One region of the Alteromonas sp. OM2203 genome, then DNA from elsewhere that is predicted to be linked to it. Evidence: predicted binding sites of a transcription regulator. Region 1 holds the regulator's gene; each other region holds the start of a gene.
The links. Region 1 encodes FNR, which switches genes on or off when oxygen is low (the NO sensors DNR and NnrR bind a similar motif). Its sites were predicted from a motif close to TTGATCTAGATCAA; they were not measured.

Region 2: a site for FNR is predicted at 2,484-2,497, ahead of ccoG (cytochrome c oxidase accessory protein CcoG). Genes of this name have one in related genera too.
Region 3: a site for FNR is predicted at 1,930-1,943, ahead of clpB (ATP-dependent chaperone ClpB). Genes of this name have one in related genera too.

Annotation. Positions count from the first base shown of each region.
Region 1 is NZ_CP183209.1:2,393,706-2,398,246, reverse strand. It holds gene ttcA (tRNA 2-thiocytidine(32) synthetase TtcA) at 1-324, opposite strand, end outside; gene uspE (universal stress protein UspE) at 398-1,327, opposite strand; gene fnr (fumarate/nitrate reduction transcriptional regulator Fnr) at 1,577-2,317, opposite strand; gene ACM0P2_RS10655 (sulfite exporter TauE/SafE family protein) at 2,364-3,023, opposite strand; gene ccoS (cbb3-type cytochrome oxidase assembly protein CcoS) at 3,010-3,240, opposite strand; gene ACM0P2_RS10645 (heavy metal translocating P-type ATPase) at 3,242-4,541, opposite strand, start outside.
Region 2 is NZ_CP183209.1:677,656-682,196, forward strand. It holds gene ACM0P2_RS03035 (serine/threonine protein kinase) at 1-980, opposite strand, end outside; gene ccoG (cytochrome c oxidase accessory protein CcoG) at 977-2,407, opposite strand; gene ACM0P2_RS03045 (hypothetical protein) at 2,852-3,223, shown strand; gene ACM0P2_RS03050 (DUF3016 domain-containing protein) at 3,334-3,879, shown strand; gene ACM0P2_RS03055 (acyl-CoA dehydrogenase family protein) at 4,119-4,541, opposite strand, start outside.
Region 3 is NZ_CP183209.1:2,944,417-2,948,957, reverse strand. It holds gene rluD (23S rRNA pseudouridine(1911/1915/1917) synthase RluD) at 116-1,099, shown strand; gene pgeF (peptidoglycan editing factor PgeF) at 1,115-1,870, shown strand; gene clpB (ATP-dependent chaperone ClpB) at 2,060-4,541, shown strand, end outside.

The DNA of each region.
Region 1 (4,541 bases):
CTCAACACCAATTTCGTCTAGATAAGCCGGCAGGATGTGCTCTGGAAAACCTGGCTGTTTTTGGTCAAGATTTACCGCAACGATATCGAAGTGAATAGGCGCAATCTTCTTTAAAAACATCAAAATATCGAGCATGGTGTAGCTGTCTTTCCCACCAGATAGACACACCATCACCTTGTCATTATTCTCAATCATGCCAAAGTCGGCAATGGCTTTACCCACGTTGCGACGAAGACGTTTTTGAAGTTTGTTGAAGTTGTACTTTTGCTTACTTTGTGCAGCGTTCAATGCAGATGGCTCAACGCTGCTTGTGCCTAAACTCATAATTCACTAGCTTGGTTTGTGATAAAGCAAGCATTATACAATAAAGCGCCTTTTTTAAACCATGGTTGTGTCGTTAATTTTGTACCTTAAGCGGTGGAACAAAGCCATCTGGCTTAATAGCCAAAACGTCACAGTTAAGTTCGTCGATCACATGCTCTGCTGTATTTCCGATAAGCGCGGCTGAAATGCCCACGCGGCCTACAGTTCCGATGATAACAAGTTCAGCGTCGATGGTTTTGGCTACGTGGGGAATAACTTTTTCGGGCAAACCTTCTTTTACAATGCATTTCTCTTCGGAAATGCCATATTGTTGAGCATGGCGACGCATTTCGGATTGATGGTGATTTTTAACCGCATCATGATAGGTATCGGGGTCGAACTCCGGAACTTCTATCGCAATGTTTAGTGGAGTAGAAGGATAGCTGTTGACTAAATTCACATTTCCTTTCAATAAGGCCGCATAATCGTTTGCAATAATTGTAAGCTTGTCATTAAGCGCAGCATGTTCGTCGTCTTCACTTCCTACGTTTACGGCTGCGATGATCTCACCACCTTCTGGCCAATCATGCTCTTTAACCAATAACACTGGGCGAGGGCACTTACGCATTAAATGCCAGTCTGTTGGTGTGAAAATGACAGAGGCTAAATCATCGTGGTTCTTTGTCGCTTTTACCACTAGATCAATTTGGTTGTTAAGCGTGTAGTAAATAATTGACTCAAAAGCACGGTTGTTCCACTCAACTACAATATCGGTATCAGCAAAGCCTTGTTTCCTAAGTTGCTCAGAAAGCCACTTGCCTTGCTCTTTAGTTACTGCATCGCGCATGGCTTCGCGCTCATCTGGGCTTAGCATGGTGGTCATATCATAAGATAGATCGTAGACCACCATCATTGCGGTCACTGTTGCACCTGTTTTCGACGCGAGTTCATAGGCTCGACTTAAAGCAGGTTGGTTGTCCCGTTCAGCATCTACCACGGCAAGAATTCGTTTATATTCAATCATAACACCCTCCAGTAAGCACACAGCTTGATGTGACGATAAATAAAGCTATTTTTCTAGTCCATCTTCACTAACTATAAACGACATTTGAAAAAACGTGTTGTTTTGGGTCAAGAATTTTACAACTCTCTCAGGCATTTCTCTTAGGCATTTTTAGTGTGGCGATTTATGGGTGCTTGGGACAATAAAAAATAAAGGTAATAAAAAACGCGCTTTGCGCGCGTTCTTAAACAATTTAAACGAAGAGACAACCTAGCCGCTACATACAACACTTGGTCCGTTAAGGGCAGACAGTTTATTTTCTAACAGTGCAAAATCTAGAATGGTAATGAGTTTGCCATCTACCTTTATAATGTTTTCTTTTTGGAAACGACTTAACAGGCGGCTTATGGTTTCTATCGTTAAACCGAGGTAATTGCCAATCTCATTTCGTGTCATCGTTAAATGAAACTCACGATGAGAAAAGCCTCGCTCCTCAAATCTTTGCGATAGGTGGGAGATAAAATAGAGTAAGCGTTCTTCTGCTGTTCGTTTATTGAGAAGCATGATCATGTCGTGATCCTGCTTTATCTCTGCACTCATGAAGCTCATTATCTGATGGCGCAGTTTCGGAAACTGAACCGACATTTCATCTAACATTTCATAGGGAAGTTCACAGACCATCGCTGTTTCTAATGCAGAAGTGTAGCTCTGGTGCTTATTTTCGCGCAGCGCATCGAAGCCGATAATGTCGCCGGGAAAATGAAAACCTGTAATTTGCTCCTCACCTTCAGAGTTGGTAACGAACGACTTGAAAGAACCGGTTCTTACGGCAAAGAGCGAACGAAATGTATCGCCAGTTTGAATAAGCGTATCGCCTTTATGCAGCGGTTTTTTACGCTCAATGATGTCGTCTAAAGACTCAATTTCTGTCTTGTTTAATGCAACAGGCAGACAGAGATGGCTGAAACTACAGTTCTGACAGTGGATTGAAAATTGGCTTCCTTTGCTCATAAAACCTGCTCTTTATAATTTATACACGACAATAATACCTATTTTTTTATAGGATTGCGCCCTGAATAAGATAAATAGCATAGATAGCCATTATACTTGCAATAAGTTGCCTTACGCCGCTTTGCTGAAAAGTACTCACTAGATATTGACTACCTGCGCTGGCGGCAAGCAGGGTGGGTAAGGTTCCCAACCCAAAGAAAAACATAATACCCGCGCCTTGTAACGCGTTGCCTGCGGCCAATGACCAGGTTAGGGTTGAATACACAAGCCCGCAGGGTAACCAACCCCAAATAAAGCCATAAGGTATTGCGCTAAATGGGGTTTTGAACGGTAAAAACCGCTTAGAGAGAGGCTGAAGTTTGGAAAATAGACCTTTACCTGCGCTTTCCAAAAGGGTTAGGCCTGTCCACCATTTCCCTAAATAACAAGCGAGTAAAAGCAACATAACACCGCTAAAAAGAGATAGGACATAGCTGGCAAGGGGAACGAAATCTGACGCAATTTTTCCTAATGCGCCAGTGATTGCACCGGCAATCGTATAGCTGGCAATCCGGCCCATGTTGTAAGCGAGTGTATAGGGTACAGCGGATGAGCCTTTTGGCGAGACCATTCTGAGCGCCGCAACGATCCCTCCACACATTCCCACACAATGAACACCGCCCGCCAAGCCGATAAGAAAAGCAGAGAAGTAGTTAATCCCGTCCATTATCTTCTTTGTTCTTGATTGCCTTGCTCTCTTGAAGCTGCTTGCGCTGTTCTGCTAATTTTTTTTCTTCAGGTGACAAATCATCATCGAAAAGAATGCTGTAGCCTTGTCGGTCTAAATCCTCAAACTGATTGGTCTTTACCGCCCAAAAGAAAATTACAATAGCGACAGCAACAATAATGATGGCGATTGGAATTAATACGTAAATAATGCTCATGCTATTTGCTCAAAAGTCGCGTTGAGTTTGTAACGACAATAATACTGCTTAACGACATACCTACAACAGCCATCCACGGCGAAAGTAGCCCAGACACGGCGAAGGGCAGAATCAAAACGTTGTATCCTACAGACCAGCCTATGTTCTGTCTTATTTTCTTCTTCACTTGGTGAGAAGTGCTTATAAGCGTTGGAACAGATAAAAGTTGATCGCCAAGCAAAATAACATCTGCTGCTGTCTTAGCAACATCGGTAGCATTGCCAACCGCTATTGCCACGTCTGCACTGGCAAGAACAGGTGCATCGTTGATACCGTCCCCCATCATCATTACTTTGGCTCCCGCTTGCTGCATAGCTTGAACAGCTTCGTATTTAAGTTCTGGTGTAAGCCCACCTTTGGCTGTTTCGATTGGCAATGACGCAGTTAGTGAGTCCACGTTTTTTTGTGTATCGCCGCTTAAGACTGTAAGCCTATGGCTTTTTGCCAAGATATCGAGGGTTTCTTGCGTATCAGCACGAAGCGTATCTCGCACTTCAAACGCTGCCATAATACGGCCTTTAACAGTGAGATAGACGTTAGCTGAAGGGTAGTCTTCAATGAATTCTTGCTGTGACTCGTGAACGCAAAACGCAGCAGAGCCCATTGAAAACATGGTGTCATTGATTTCGCCACATATTCCGCCTCCGGGCGCTACAGTAAAATTGACTACCTTATAAACGGTGTAATCGGATGCGCTATCATCGCCAAGGGTATTATTCTCTGTGAATGCTTTCGCTATGGGATGCTCAGAGCGCGACTCGAGCGCGCGTGCGATAGAGAGTGCCGTGTCACTATCTACGCCGTCAGCATACCAAGCATTTGAAATGGTGAATTTGCCTTGCGTGAGTGTGCCTGTTTTATCTAGTGCAATGGTATCAATGCCCGTAATTTGCTCTAAGGCATCGGCGCGTTTAAGCAAAATACCTTGCTTGTTCAGTTTTGCCATAGCACAGGTGAGTGCTGATGGTGTGGCTAAACCTAGTGCGCAAGGGCAGGTTGCAACGAGCACTGATATGGTTATCCAAAAGGCATCGTCGCTACCTTGGTACGACCAAAATCCATAGGTTAACGCTGAGATCATCAGCACGGCGGTAACGAAGTATCGAGAAAAATTATCCGCTATTTGCGCAGCTTTTGGCTTGCTAGCCATTGCACTTGCTTGGAGCTTGACAATTTGGTTTACCAGTGCGTTTTTGAGGGTTTGGGTTACGATAATGGATAGGCTGCCGTCTTGACATACCGTACCCCCGTAAACAACGCTA
Region 2 (4,541 bases), 1.7 Mb from region 1:
TAGCCAAGCTTCAACGCAGGCTCTTGAAGGGCCGACATTTGTTCTTTTAGGGCAAGAATTTGACCTTCCCAGTATTTGTCTTCTGCAAACCAGGGAAATGCGCGAGGAAAGGCAGGGTCTTTCCAGCGTCTAGACAGCCACGCCATATAATGCACCATACGCATCGCGCGAAGGGGTTCGATAAGCACAAGCTGCTTGGAATCGAAAGAGTGAAACTCTTCGTAGGCTTCGACCAACGTATCTAATTGTAAAAGCTGCTGCTGACGATCTCCACTCAGCATCATCCACAGATCTTGTATAGCAGGCCCCATACGGCAGTCATCAAGGTCAACAAACGTAGGGCCGTCTCGCCATAAAATGTTCCCTGGGTGACAATCGCCATGCAAACGAATAGAAGACGTAGGCTTATATGCTTCCTTAGTGGCCGAAATAACGGGGTTCAAGATGGCAAAAAATGCGGTTTTTAAATGATCTGGTAGCAAAGTACTTTGCTCGAGCACGTCTCTTGGCTCGTTGACGTAGCTTTCAATATCAATGGAAGGGCGAGAAGTGAATGTTTTGGAATGAGCGACACGATGAATTCGGCCTATAAAACGGCCCATCCACTCGAGTTGATCAAGATTGTCGTTTTCAAATTGTCTTCCGCCAACAGAGGGAAACAGTGCAAAGCGGTAGTCGGTCTCACCGACTCTGTGATGGTGCAGTGTACTGCCATTAATGGCAATAGGCGCGGCTAAAGGAATTTCATTCTCTATAAGTTCTTGAGCAAACTCATGCTCTTCGTTAATTTGAGTGTCGCTCCAGCGACCCGGTCTATAGAACTTGGCTACATAACGCATACCATCTTCGGCAAGAAATTGGTAAACACGATTCTCATAACTGTTAAGCGCTAACAAGCCGCTTTGAAGAAAAATGCCCTGGCTTTCCAGGGCATCTAATATGGTATCTGGACTAAGCCCAGAGAAAGAAAAGTCTGTCATCGATAAAGGAACTTCGTTGGTTCATCAACCGTAACCGTTTCCCCATCAATTGTGGTGGTTACACTGATAAAAATATCGGTAACCGTATCTTCCAGATTATAGGCATTAGTTGCAACTGAAATCGGTGTACTGTAAACCGCGCCTCCGGCAACTGTCATCTGCTGCTCACCAATATATTGATAATCCGGCAGGCCTTTTACAGCAATAGAGTAGGTCTGTGTTTGCTGAGTTTTGTTGAGTACCTTGATGGTATAAACATTTTCAATAAGACCCTCGTTTGTCTCGCGGTACAATGAATTTCTGTCGCGAATAATGTCTACTTCTGTTGGGCTGCGCGTCCAGATATTGGCAACCAATAAACCTGTCATAACAAGAAGCACGACAAAATAACCCACTAATTTGGGGCGAATAATGTGAGTCTTGCCTCCAGCCAATTCTTCTTCGGATGTGAAACTAATAAGCCCTTTGGGGTAGCCCATTTTATCCATAACACCGTTACAAGCATCTACACACGCGCCACAATTAATGCACTCGTACTGAAGGCCATTGCGTATATCGATACCGGTTGGGCACACTTGCACACACAAGTTACAATCGATGCAGTCGCCCAACCCTTTTTCTTGAACCTGCTCGTGACTAAGTTTACGAGGTCGAGGACCGCGCTGCTCACCTCGTTTTGCGTCGTATGAAACAGTGAAGGTGTCTTTGTCGAACATGGCCGACTGAAAACGCGCGTAAGGGCAAATGTGTGTACACATGATTTCTCGCATGTAACCCGCATTACCATAAGTACAAACTGCGAAAAATATAACGGAAAAACCTGCCCAAAAACCGGTGTTGAAGGTTACAAAGTCAATAAATAATGCATCAATTGGCGTAAAGTAGCCAACAAAGGTTAATGCCGTTAAAAGCGCCACTAACACCCATGCGGTATGCTTGGCGGTTTTGCGTAGAAATTTATCGGCATCCATTTTGCGGGCATCAAGCGCGATGCGTTTATTTCGTGGCCCTTCGAACTTCTCCTCGAACCATGTATAAATATAGACCCACGTTGTTTGTGGGCACATAAACCCACACCAGACTCGACCAGCAAACGTAGTAACAAAAAAGAGGGCGAAGGCAGAAACAATAAATATGTAGGCCAGCAGCGTAAGGTCTTGGGGCCATAGGGTAAGCGAAAAAATCGTAAAACGTTGCTCGCCAATATCAAGAAGCACCGCCTGATGACCGTTGTACTGAATCCACGGAATTACGGCGAAAAGGGCCAGAAAAAAGAGCCCAAAGAATCGTCTGAACGTTTCAAGTGGGCCTTGAACTGCACGGACATAGATACGGCTACGAGAGTCGTGGCGTTTGCCCTCAGTGGCTCCTTTAGGCTTATGTACCTTTACCGGTGTAACGGTCTTTACCGGTATTTGTTCATTCATAGCTTAACCTTATATCTTAACCTTATATGATGTAGCGAACTGCCTGCGCAGTATAACGTGGTTCACACCATCATCTTTAACATAGATCAATAATGCGGCGTATGGTGAATCTTTTTGAACTTTCAGTCAATACTGAAAGTTCCGAAATTTGGCTTAAAGTAGGGCTTTATTTCCTAATTTGTGTTGTCAGTGTCAACTTAGCAATACGGTGAGTAACTCAAGATGCTCATTGCCGATTAGCATACATGAGTATAGTTCTCAGTATTTACAATTAACTAGGTATCACCCTAATATCTTTAACATTAATATGGTCAATGACTGACTGCATCGTGTACAGTGAGGTTCATAAAATCCGAAGTTGGTCTTGCATAAACACCGCTTCGCAAATTGTAGAAAAGTTGGCGCTATTTGTCGTAAACGCCTATCGAAATTAGCTGAGAAGTCATGTTAAGGTTTTTTATCATCGCCGCTGAGATCATCGTATTAATCTTAGTTTTGCGCTCTCCTTTTGTTCAGTATCTTTTTGAAGATATTCAAAATACCGTGTCTGATTGGCTTGTATCTATTGCTACCGCTGCCGAGCGCGAAAGTCTGACTAATTTGCAGGAAGACATTAGTGGAAAGCTCAGTCCTTTAAAACCTTATCAGCAAAGTTACATTCAACAAATTACTGCGGACTCAGCGAGCGTAAAGCGGTTTTATCACACCTACTGTGAAAATGATGACATAAACCCTAATTTTTCGGGAACTAAACGCGCTCAACTTTGCCTAATCATTAAACAGTCGCCAGTTATGCAGGTCGCAAAGCGAGATTAGACTATGCAAGTTCATAAGCCTTTTCTTTAGATGCGAGTAGTGAATTGAATAAACGATTTCACATTGCTTGCTAACTTACGGTTTAAATGACTGAATTTAGGAGCATGAAAGTGAATAAAATACGTACCTTTTCTTGTTTGGGCTGCGCAGCCGCAGTCGGATTACTTGCTGTTTTTGCTCCCACACAAGCGGCAGAGGTTAAAATCACGTGGGAAGAACCAGAGTCTTACAGTGACATCAGGCCCACGAATGAGTCACGCAAACGCTTTCGGGAGCGCACACTTGAAGAACTTGAATCGCACATCGTTGAACTAGCAAAGGATTTACCTGAATCGCAAGTGTTGTCTATGACGGTGACCAACGTCGATTTGGCCGGGCAAGTGTGGCCAAGTCAGTTTGTTGGCTTTGGTAACGGGGCGGGTAGTGATGTTCGCATCATAAAGCGTATTGATATACCGCGTATGACGTTTAGCTATACCCTCGCAAACGACGATGGGCAGATCATTGTGAGCGGCGAAGAAATTAAACTTAAAGATATGGACTTCATGGAGTCGAATATTCGTCGCAATCGCACAGAATCTTTGTCTTATGAAAAAGCAATGCTCAACGATTGGTTTTCAGATACGTTTGCAACCCAAGTTGCAGCAACAAATTAAGTTTTCTTGAGCTAAGGTTGCGCTTAACGAGAGATATCGTAACTTTTCAAGTGTACTTTTATTTCAAGGGTACACTCATTTCAAAGGTACACTTATAAAGTACTAATTGAAATGTTAGCAATAGCGAATTGTTTTCATCCCGCTGTAACTATTAAAAAGGTCACATAAACGTGACCTTTACTATATGCGTGGCCCAACTATTTTGGGCCTCTAGCAACTTACGATTGACTATTTAGTTATCACAGATAGTCAAATTCGTTACCTGAAATAGCAAGCGTGCTGTCTGGGCCTGCTTTATATGCAGCTTTATGTGCGTCGCGACGTACAAGTATACGTTCCATATAGAAATTCCGAGTTTTCATTTTCGATGCAGCAAGTACGGCGTTTTCTGAGTGCTGTGCTTTATCAGCCATGCTGTACCATAGTACGCCGATAAGTGAATAAGCACTGTAGGCGAGATAGTCACAGGCAGCCGATGCGGCGGTAGTTGCATCCATGCCGAGGCAATCAGCTGACGAGGCGCGCCAGTCGTCCAGAATACCTTGAGCCAAATTCTTTGCCTCACTGTCTTGGATGTCATTAACGAGTGCACTGAATGCATTGTAGGTCGCTTCCATCATCTGGCCGCCGTCACGGGTTAATTTACGGCCGATGAGGTCTAG
Region 3 (4,541 bases), 550 kb from region 1:
TTAATTGCATTCTAACGTACTAACGGTGAGAAAAACCATACAAAAACGTAAACAAGGCAGTGTACAGCGTCAAACCTTGTTATAATACCCTTTTTTAGACGTAATCAATGGTGTTATGACAGAGTCGCCCAACACAATACAATTAGAAGCTTCAACGGAAGCTGCCCATTTTGGTTTACGGTTAGATCAGGTTTTGGCTGATTTGTTCCCTGAATATTCCCGTTCTAAGCTAAAAACTTGGATTCAAGACGGTAATGTGGCGGTAAACGGTGAGGTAATCACTATTCCACGCCATAAAATGCAGATGGAAGAGGTTGTTACCGTTTGCGCCGAGATGGATGTTCAAGTTACAAGTGAAGCGCAAGATATTGCCTTGGATATTGTCTATGAAGACGATCATATCTTAGTAATAAACAAACCAGCCGATTTGGTTGTGCACCCTGGTGCAGGTAATCCAAGTGGTACCGTGCTCAATGCGCTTTTAAATCACGTACCCGAAATTGATAAGGTTCCTCGCGCAGGTATTGTTCACCGCCTCGATAAAGATACGACGGGCTTAATGGTGGTAGCAAAAACTATCCCAGCGCAAACTCATCTTGTCGATCAGCTTCAGCGTCGAGAAATGAGTCGAGAGTACGAAGCGATAGCTTTAGGTACAATGGTAGCGGGCGGGATCGTTGATGAACCCATAGGAAGACATGCGACTAAGCGAACTCACATGGCGGTGCGCGAGTCAGGTAAGCCTGCAGTTACGCATTTCCGCGTTATCGAAAAGTTCAGGGCTTACACCCATTTACGTCTTAAACTAGAGACGGGCCGTACTCATCAAATACGTGTGCATATGGCTCATATAAAGCATCCCTTATTGGGTGATCAAGTTTATGGCGGGCGTCCTCGTTTACCAAAAGGTGCTTCTGAGGAGTTTATTGCTGCTCTTCGCGGTTTCAAGCGTCAAGCACTTCATGCGGCTCAACTTTCTCTATTTCACCCAGATACTGAAGAGTGGATGACGTGGAAAGCGCCTTTACCTCAAGATATGCAGGACATGTTGAAATCGGTGAAAAAGGACAGCGAAGAAAACCCTCAAGACATGCTCTAAGCGGGTGAGAGGCCTATGCAAAATTCACATCAAGACATATCGACGTCAGCGACACTCAAATTGATCACGCCCGAGTGGACTTGTCCGTCTAACGTTGTGGCTTACACGACGACTCGAGCGGGTGGCGTTAGCATGGGGGATTTTGCAGGCTTGAATGTTGGGGCTCACGTAGGCGACGACTTACTTTTGGTTAAAGCCAACAGAAGTCTTCTGCCTAACGGAGACAAAATCACATGGTTGGAGCAGATACACAGCAACCGTGTGGTTTCACTACCCAGCTTAGATACAACCGCAGATGCGGCTTATTCAACGTCAAAATCTCATTTCTGTGCAGTAATGACCGCAGACTGTGTACCTATCTTATTATGCGATGTGAAAGGGCGAGAGGTAGCGGCTGTTCACGCTGGCTGGAAAGGTCTTCACACTAATATTATCAAAAACACGCTTTTAAATTTTACCTGTCCGAGAAATGAAATTATGGCGTGGATTGGGCCCGCTATTAGTCAGCCCTGCTACGAGGTAGATGCAGAAATAGCGGGTTCGTTTCTTCATATTCAAGGTGTCGTGATACCAAGTAGCAATCAAGACAGATATTTATTGAACTTACCCAAGATAGCGCAGGCTCAACTCGCGCAGGCAGGTGTCGAGAATGTAACGCAAAGTAACTTATGTACTTATTCTGATGAACATCACTTTTATTCTCACCGTAGGGCAACCCATCAACAAAAGCGGACTACAGGTAGAATGGTCAGCGTGATTGGTATACGCTAATTTCAGTGTTTGCTCACCTCTAGATGGGCTGGTAAAAACTCGGTCAACCAAATCAAAGTTTGCGCTATATCAAATCCTCATTAGTCTTTTTCATCTTTTTGGCTATCTTTTAGCGCTTATACTTGAATCACAATTCAGCTGCCTACATAACTAGACTATAAATAATTGTTCATTTTTTAGGTCGAGATTATGAGACTAGATAGATTTACCAGTAAATTTCAGCTCGCGATTTCCGATGCTCAATCACTCGCATTGGGGCGAGACCATCAATATATTGAACCTGTTCACCTTATGACTGCCATGCTTAATCAGCAAGGTGGTTCAGTTCGTCCACTGCTAGATCAGGCCAATATTAATGTAAATGCGCTGCGCTCAGCATTGAGTCAGGCTATTGAGCGTTTACCCCGCATTGAAGGTATAGGTGGCGATGTTCAGTTAAGCAAAGACAGCGGTATATTGCTTAACCTTTGCGACAAAATTGCGCAGCAGCGAAAAGATGAATACATCACATCAGAAATTTTTGTTCTAGCAGCATTACAAGATAAAGGCCGATTGGGTGAGATTTTTAAAAGCTTAAACATCACCAAAGAAGCCATTGAAACCGCGATAGACGACATGCGTGGTGGTCTGAAGGTGACAGACCCGAACGCGGAAGACGTGCGACAAGCCCTTGAGAAGTACACGACAGACTTAACCGAACGGGCTGAGCAAGGCAAGCTTGACCCCGTTATTGGGCGAGATGATGAGATTCGACGTACCGTGCAGGTACTGCAACGTAGAACCAAAAACAACCCTGTGCTTATCGGTGAGCCAGGTGTGGGTAAAACCGCGATTGTTGAAGGTTTAGCTCAGCGTATCATTAATGGTGAAGTGCCAGAGGGGCTCAAAAACAAGCGCGTGTTAGCTCTTGATATGGGATCGTTAGTCGCTGGCGCCAAATATCGCGGTGAGTTTGAAGAGCGCTTGAAAGCAGTACTGAACGAATTGGCGAAAGAAGAAGGGCGCGTTATTTTATTCGTTGACGAGTTACACACTATGGTGGGAGCAGGAAAGGGCGACGGTGCAATGGATGCGGGGAATATGCTTAAACCTGCGCTGGCCCGTGGTGAGCTTCACTGTGTGGGCGCAACTACGCTAGACGAATATCGTCAGTACATTGAAAAAGATGCAGCGCTAGAGCGTCGTTTCCAAAAAGTCTTGGTTGAAGAGCCAAGCGTTGAAGACACCATCGCCATCTTACGGGGGCTTAAAGAGCGCTACGAGCTTCATCACTCGGTGGATATCACTGACCCTGCCATCGTTGCAGCCGCCAGTTTGTCCCATCGCTATATAAGCGACCGTCAGCTACCGGATAAGGCCATTGACCTTATCGATGAAGCGGCATCTAGCATTCGTTTGCAAATAGACTCTAAGCCGGAAGAAATGGACCGACTAGAGCGCCGTATTATTCAGCTGAAGTTAGAAGAGCAGGCGCTTGCGAAAGAAACGGACGATGCAAGTCATAAAAGACTTGAAATGATTGAGCTAGAGCGTGAGCAAGCGGAAACCAAATATTCAGAGCTCGAAAAAGTATGGCTGGATGAAAAAGACGCCATGCAGGGTACCCAAACTATTAAGGGCGAGCTTGAGCAAGCCAAACTAGATTTGGAAATTGCGCGACGGGCTTCTGATTTAAATCGCATGTCGGAACTTCAGTATGGTCGAATTCCTGAGCTTGAGGCCAAGCTTGAGCAGGCGGCTGAAAATGAAACCCGAGAAACAACCTTACTTAAAAACAAAGTAACCGATGCTGAAATTGCAGACGTGCTTTCACGGTGGACGGGAATTCCAGTGGCAAGAATGCTGGAAGGTGAGCGCGAAAAATTACTTCGCATGGAAGACGTTCTTCATAAACGCGTGGTTGGTCAAGAAGAGGCCGTTGAGGCCGTATCAAATGCAATACGTCGCTCTAGAGCCGGTCTTGCGGATCCAAATCGTCCAATTGGTTCCTTCCTTTTTTTAGGGCCAACGGGGGTAGGAAAAACTGAGCTGTGCAAAGCGTTAGCTGGTTTCATGTTTGATACTGAAGACGCCATGATACGCATCGATATGTCTGAATTCATGGAGAAGCATTCTGTGGCGCGTTTAGTTGGCGCTCCTCCAGGCTACGTTGGCTATGAAGAAGGTGGTTATTTAACTGAAGCAGTGCGCCGTAAGCCTTATTCAGTAATATTGTTGGACGAAGTTGAAAAGGCGCATCCTGATGTATTCAACATTCTGCTTCAGGTGCTTGATGACGGCAGGCTTACTGACGGACAAGGACGCACTGTAGATTTTAAAAATACCGTTGTGATCATGACGTCTAACTTGGGCTCAGACATCATTCAAGATAAGCATAACGAAAGTCAGTATGATGAAATGAAGGGAATGGTAATGAACGTTGTAGGGCAGCATTTCAGGCCCGAGTTCATTAACCGGGTGGATGACATTGTAGTATTCCATCCACTTGGGAAAGAGCAAATTAAGTCTATTGCTAAAATTCAGCTTGCTTCTCTTCGCGCAAGATTGGCAGAAAAAGGGTATAAACTTTCGTTGTCTGCGGCCGCCATGGACAAGTTGGCCGATGCGGGCTTCGACCCAGTGTTTGGCGCACGTCCGCTTAAGCGAGCGATACAAGTGCAGGTGGAAAACC